DNA from 3 places in the Paenibacillus sp. FSL H8-0261 genome. Region 1 is predicted to be linked to each of the others. Evidence: riboswitches for the same ligand, from Rfam matches in the RefSeq annotation. Region 1 holds a riboswitch; each other region holds the start of a gene.
What was found. Region 1 has a riboswitch for cyclic di-GMP ahead of MHI27_RS01875 (anti-repressor SinI family protein). Riboswitches for the same ligand answer to the same signal wherever they lie in the genome.

Region 1 (2,269 bases):
GCTACATTTGCTGCAGGTACACTCGATTTGAACTCCGACCCTTCAGTTATCGTTGATTTGAAGGATCTGAAGCCAGGCGATACGATCAAAAGAGACTTCAAACTAAAAAATGACGGTACACTTGATATCGGTTCGATCCTCCTCAAAACAGCTACCTCTATTAATGATGTAGGTGGTAACAACGGCGCTAACGATTTGGCAAAATCCATCAAAGTTAAATTCCTGGTGAATAAAGATAAAAGCGGCATCTTACCTGGTAGTGAAGAGAAAGTAGTTTGGGAAACTACCCTAGCCGATTTGAAGACTCAGACACCGGATCTCGTAAAAAATACTGGACTTGATGCAATCTGGGGTACTAGCGAAGCATCTGGAATTAAGGCCGGCACAAATGATAGCTTCACCGTTCAATTCGAATTTGTTGATAACGGCCAAGAGCAAAACTACTTCCAAAAAGATTCATTAACTCTGACTTGGGATTTCGTAGGTAAGCAAACTGCTGGATCCGCTAAATAATCTAATAAGTCTTCCATTCGAAGAGCAGCAGATTCTTATTCCGGAAAGCGGATAAGTAGATGCTGCTCTTCTCTTTACAATAAACTTTGTCGAATTTATCGATATTTGCTATACTAATAACAAAAATTACGGAGGGGCGTCAGCATAGTGGCACAAAATATGGGCCAACGTATCCAGCATCTCCGCCTAGAAAAGGGGTTATCCCTATCTGAGCTTGCGGACAGAGCGGATGTTGCTAAATCGTATCTTAGCAATGTGGAGAGAAACATCCAATCCAATCCTTCAATCCAGTTTATCGAAAAGATCGCCGATGCGCTTCAGGTATCCATCCACGCTTTGCTCTATGGAGAACCTAATGATGCTGAGGAGTCACCTTTAGATTCGGAATGGTTCCGATTGGTGCAGGAAGCTATGGCCTCAGGCATAAGCAAACGCGAATTCAAGGAGTTTCTGGACTACCAGAAATGGCGCCTTGATCAGAAGGATTAATATTCCACCTGACCTGATAAGATCCTCTTCTACTCATACTATCAAACATAAGCGCCTTCGCCCTCCTAACATGGACCGCGAAGGCGTTTTATATTCTAGTAAAATATAAGGACTATTTATCTTGTATACTTTCTTATATACCGAAAAAGGGCCCAGCGAGTTATCGCTGGGCCCTTTTTCAAAATATAACGCACTAAATGTATTACTGCACGGCTTGCACAGTCTTCTCATGAAAGAATCGACGAATTTCATCTGCCTTTATGCCAGCCTTCTTAGCTGCTAATAATAAATGTACCCACTCAACGTCTAGATCAATGACCTGCTGTTCTCTGTTGCTTCCCTGGTTGGACTTGTCCAAAAAATCTCCTCCTAAGATTTTACGTCCCCAGGCAATCCGGCTGTCATAGTATTTCTACCTTAGACCCGCGACTTTGTGCCCCTGCCTTTCGGCAGGTTTACCTTTTACTGGACCCTTTACACGAAAGGATCTACTTTGAAATATATGAAAATCGCTAACTGCAATAACATTATACTATACTAAAGTGGAAAAGTGTGTCGATTTCTGATTAGTTTTTCCATTAAAAAACAAAAAATAGAAGCTCTTTTGTGCGATATCTTGTCCTTTTAACACGATACTCGTCCTATTCATAAAATTAATTAAGCCGATAGAATGATACTTCCTTCCCTATTAGTTAAAAATAAGGATATTAGAATCATTTTAGTGGGCCTTAGGAATGGGTAATGAGAAGAAACAGCGTTCTTTTCATTAGAACAAGCTAACCCATACCATTTTGCGAACGTATTGGACGAAAGAATGAATTGATTACACGTGTGGAAAGTAGCACAATAAGATGAGAAATGAAACCGCAATCATCACAGCTCCAGTAAGCGTTGACACAAAATGTCACGTATGGAGTTCATCCGTTAAGGAGGATGTATTCATGGCAGCCAAAGAGCCCTATAACGAATCCATTTGGAGTAAGTATTACGGACCCAATTTAGGCTACATTCAAGAAAGATATGAACAGTTTGTGAAAGATCCTTCCACCGTAGAGAATAATTATCGCGAGCTTTTTACAAATTCGGGTCCCCCACCCCTAACACCGGATAGCGAACCGGCTCCACAGCCTCGCATTTCGGGAGACACCGAATGGCTTAGAAAGGCAGTAAGAGCTTCCAAGCTAATCGCTAATATTCGTATATATGGCCATATGGCCGCTGATATTGATCCGCTTGAGCGCGATCACAATCCCATGGCTAAATATCT
Region 2 (2,269 bases), 300 kb from region 1:
AATGGGTATTCTAAAGTTCAGTAGAACAATCTACGGAGGTGAAAATCATGCGTAAATTCTCGTATGTGCTCATACTGGCGGGGATCCTTATCATGCTCTATCCAAAAGCTAACGAATGGTATAACGACTGGCAGCAGGATAAGCTATTAGAATCGGCTGAACTGAGCACCAGTGAAAGTACTCCACCACCTGATCTGAAGAGCAGATATGCCGAGGTCACTCAGCTACTAGCGGAGGAATCAGCTCTAGATGCACAAGCACAGCCGCAAGAAACAGAAAAGCCGGAACCAGAAATTGAAGTGGGTGGCAAAGTTATCGCATTAATTGAGATCGATAAGATCGATCTGAAGCTGCCTGTATTAGAAGGGGCTACTAAAGCGAATATGAAGCATGCCGCGGCCCATATGAAAGAAACAACTCCAATAGGAGAAATAGGGAACGCCGCAATAGCTGCACATAGAGCTAGAACTACGGGCAGATTGTTTAACAGGCTGAATGAGGTTGTGATTGGGGATACGATTACGGTAAAGACTAGCGATCAGACTTATAATTACGAGGTTTATGATATTTCTGTTGTACTTCCTAGTGATGTGTCTGTTCTAGACGGGAATAACAAAGATAAAATTCTTACTCTAATTACGTGTGACCCACTAGTAGATCCTACACATCGTTTGATTGTTCATGCCAAGCTTTCCTAATCGTTGACGAGAAATAACAAGAGAATTCAAATACAGAGAAATAACTATAAAATAATAGTAAATCTAGCAATTTTGTTCTTGTTTACGAGGATAAATATGGTAGTATAAGACTATAAAAGCTAAACACGATAAACGGCAAACCTATCGAAAGGTAGGGACGCAAAGCTAAAGGGCCTTCCCGTAAGGATGGCAGCCAGTTACCGAATGAAGAGGCTTTTTTTGTTTTTATAAAATATATAAGAATCTTAGATTCATATTTCTACTTGGACTGATTCTGTTAATTTGTCTAGTGAAATTAGAACAGATAGAGCTTATACGATAACGGCAAACCTATCGAAAGGTAGGGACGCAAAGCTAAAGGGCCTTCCCGAAAGGATGGCAGCCAGCTACCGAAAGGGGTTTTATCCGTGAAAAAGGTTTATTTTATGATGGTGGCGCTGTTCGTACTGATTACTGCGGTTCCGGTAAGCACAGCTCAAGCCGCAAGTGTAGATGCAAGCTGGTTGATTACATCGAAAGTGGCTCAAGGTGTTATTGGAATTAACTATGATATTCCGAAAGATAAAAGAATCAAACTCATGATCACTAAAGACAACAGCAGCTATACATATAACTTATATGCTTCTGGACAAGCTGAGGACTTCCCTTTACAACAAGGTAATGGTACTTATAAGGTTTCTGTTCTTGAGAACACAACCGGCAATAAATACAAAGCGTTATATTCCGAAGTAGTAGACGTAACCATGAGTGACTCGAATTCCGTATATTTGGGCTCCGTACAGAATGTGAAATGGAGTTCTTCTGATAAAGCGATCCTTAAGGCAAAAGAGCTTATAAAAGGCAAAACTACAGATGAAGAGAAAGTTAAGGCAATCTATAACTATGTAGTTGCTAATGTACAATACGATTATTCTCTTGCTAATAACGTAACAACAGATTACATTCCGAACATTAACAACACTTTGAATACTAAAAAAGGAATCTGCTATGACTATGCTTCTCTTTTTGCCGCAATGCTGCGTAGTGTAGATGTGCCTGCTAAATTGGTGATGGGGAATACTAGCTACGTTACGCAATACCATGCATGGAATGAAGTGTTGATGGATGGGAAATGGGTTACTATTGATACAACGGTAGATGCATCGTCAGCGAAGAGTAAGAAGAATACGGATTTTATTAAGGCTTCAAGTAAGTATACTGCAGCAAAATACTATTAATTTGCATCGATAAATTCATAACTCTATTAAATAAACAACCAGCTTAATTATTAAGCTAGTTGTTTATTTTTCTATTAGGGGTTGCTTTTCTATGAATAGATAGGTTATTATAGTTAAGCGTTGTTAGACAGCGTACAGGCAATGTTTGAGAGAGTTATATAAACGGCTTTCGAAAAATAAAGCTTGCATTACTGAGAACAACATGATATATTATAAGAGTTGCTGCTGAGACATTAAACGGCGCCAACGAGAACTTGATCTTTGAAAACTGAACAACGAGTGAGTAGGAAATCACGAAAGTGAAATCCAAAATTAGAGAATTAATTTTCTCGTCAGATGTTTCAAAATGAGCAT
Region 3 (2,269 bases), 130 kb from region 1:
GTGTGCGTTGGCTTCGGTGTCGGTGTTGGCTTTGGTGTGTGTGTCGGCTTCGGTGTCGGTGTTGGCTTTGGTGTGTGTGTTGGCTTCGGCGTTGGTGTTGGCTTTGGTGTGTGTGTTGGCTTCGGTGTCGGTGTCACGCACGGCGTAGGCGTCACGGTCGGCGTTGGTGTTGGTGTCACGGTCGGCGTCGGTGTTGGCGTCACGGTCGGCGTCGGTGTTGGCGTCACGGTCGGCGTTGGTGTTGGCGTCACGGTTGGTGTCGGTGTTGGTGTCACGGTCGGCGTCGGTGTTGGTGTCACGGTCGGCGTCGGTGTTGGCGTCACGGTCGGCGTCGGTGTTGGTGTCACGGTTGGTGTCGGTGTTGGTGTCACGGTCGGCGTCGGTGTTGGTGTCACGGTCGGCGTCGGTGTTGGTGTCACGGTCGGCGTTGGTGTCGGAGGTGGTTCTTCCCCTCCATATGGATACCAATGCATCTGCACCCCACCAGCAAATCCCTTTGCAATCAGCGTCCCATGCAGTTCACCGGAATTATAAGTTACTTTTGCAAGCGGAGCTAGGATAGTTCCTTCTATTGTTAAACTTCCAATATCAACAGTGCTAGCTTCATAAAAATTAAATAATACCTTGTTAGGGCTACCTCCCCAGATTTGAAAGCTTGGAATGTTAACTGAACTTCCGCTAACGTTAATGATAACTGTGGCGCTATTTGCAATATTAAACTGTAAGCCATTAGCACCAGCGAAATCGGCAGCACTAAGATTAAGAACGTTAAATGGTTCCGGAGCATCAATCGTTATTTTCCCATATTCCTTTTTGAAAGTTCCTATTGTAGCAAGCGAAGAGAATTCATTAGAACGTCCAATAAGAAATTGCTCTTCAGCATCAAAATCAATAGGAGTCCCTTTTCTCGCTGGTTCTTTAAGATCTACACCGTTGCTGGAAAAAACACCACCATAAACGGATGCTCCATGAACAGTCCCATTAGTAAAACTGATGTCATTACCAGCAATAAGAACATCTCCACCTGGATTATCCTTGGATACGCCGTAATTCTGCAAAGTAATATTACCTTTGGCCGCAAGGCGCCCATGAACCTGATCATTAGATTGTTTGAAATCGCCAAAAATAAAAGTATTAAAATTCCCTGCAATACCTAACACAGGTGTAGGAGTATAGGGAAGCACCTCCCCAGCCGCATTTACCAAATGACCTCCAGAAAGACCACTACCTACTGTCAAAATCCCCGCTAATATTAGTGCTAGCAGCGGTTTCATTCTTCTTTTCAAAAAGCACACCTCCTAAATCTATGATTTATATTCAATCAGAATAATTACCAGAAACTCTAAAGGACCTAACAACAAAAAAGACCGCCAAAAAAGAAGTGGAATTCCCTTCTCATGGCAGTCGGACGGTCATAGCGCATTTAAGACACTTTAGACTCCTGGACTTTGCGTCCCACCCTTTCAGGCGGTTTGCTATTATCATGATAATATATGTATTGACTTGCAGATTAGAACTAGCATTTTAAGCATCCTATTAAATAATCGTCTATGACTTTTAATACTTTTGAACTAATAATAGTTTAGCGCTCCATCCCCACAATTGTCAATCAATTCCTTTTGATATTCATACGCGTAAGCAAGCACAAAAAAAAGCGCCTAAAGGCGCTTCACACAAAGGTTTTCCTTTAATTTTAAAGTAACTTTATCCAACCTAATATCGATATCCATAATGGAATACTTAGAATCAAACCAAATACCATTCCACGGCGGAGACTTCCTTCCTCATTCATCCTAATTCTCCCTTTATATAAGTCTGAAGCATTATTTTTTATTATTACAATTTTAATATATTTTATTCTTTCTAATTTAGTTGTGAATTCAATCACATCGGACTAGCTGTTTAGAAATACCATTGATTATTTTTGGAATATCGGGGTAGAATACGAATATACGTTCCCATTAGAGGTGATGAGATTCATGAATAGAGCTGAAAGCAGGGACAACATGCTGGTGAAATCTTATTTATTGCTTCCGATGATTTTATCAGCTTTCGAACGGGACTCCGCCATTCTATCTGCACATTTACGAACACCCACCCCCTATCTGGAGGTTCTTGAAACAGCCGCAGCAGTTGCTACAACAGATCTAAGAGATGTTCGTTCAGAGATGAGAAAACGGGGAATCAAGGTTTATGGGCAGAACAGACTTAACACGGGGATAGAAGCCAAATTTATATGTCGTGGCTACCATGAACGAATGCTGCTGTT

Region 2: linked by a shared signal. The riboswitch ahead of MHI27_RS03190 (transglutaminase family protein) and the one ahead of MHI27_RS01875 (anti-repressor SinI family protein) in region 1 are both predicted to bind cyclic di-GMP.
Region 3: linked by a shared signal. The riboswitch ahead of MHI27_RS02420 (choice-of-anchor A family protein) and the one ahead of MHI27_RS01875 (anti-repressor SinI family protein) in region 1 are both predicted to bind cyclic di-GMP.

What each region holds. Positions count from the first base shown of each region.
Region 1 is NZ_CP150297.1:420,924-423,192, reverse strand. Features, by position in the region: gene MHI27_RS01885 (TasA family protein) at 1-513, shown strand, start outside; gene MHI27_RS01880 (helix-turn-helix domain-containing protein) at 673-1,002, shown strand; gene MHI27_RS01875 (anti-repressor SinI family protein) at 1,205-1,360, opposite strand; cyclic di-GMP riboswitch class I at 1,388-1,472, opposite strand; gene MHI27_RS01870 (2-oxoglutarate dehydrogenase E1 component) at 1,944-2,269, shown strand, end outside.
Region 2 is NZ_CP150297.1:717,272-719,540, forward strand. Features, by position in the region: gene MHI27_RS03180 (GtrA family protein) at 1-14, shown strand, start outside; gene MHI27_RS03185 (class D sortase) at 48-698, shown strand; cyclic di-GMP riboswitch class I at 823-903, shown strand; cyclic di-GMP riboswitch class I at 1,012-1,092, shown strand; gene MHI27_RS03190 (transglutaminase family protein) at 1,106-1,915, shown strand.
Region 3 is NZ_CP150297.1:546,046-548,314, reverse strand. Features, by position in the region: gene MHI27_RS02420 (choice-of-anchor A family protein) at 1-1,286, opposite strand, end outside; cyclic di-GMP riboswitch class I at 1,397-1,487, opposite strand; gene MHI27_RS02415 (hypothetical protein) at 1,980-2,269, shown strand, end outside.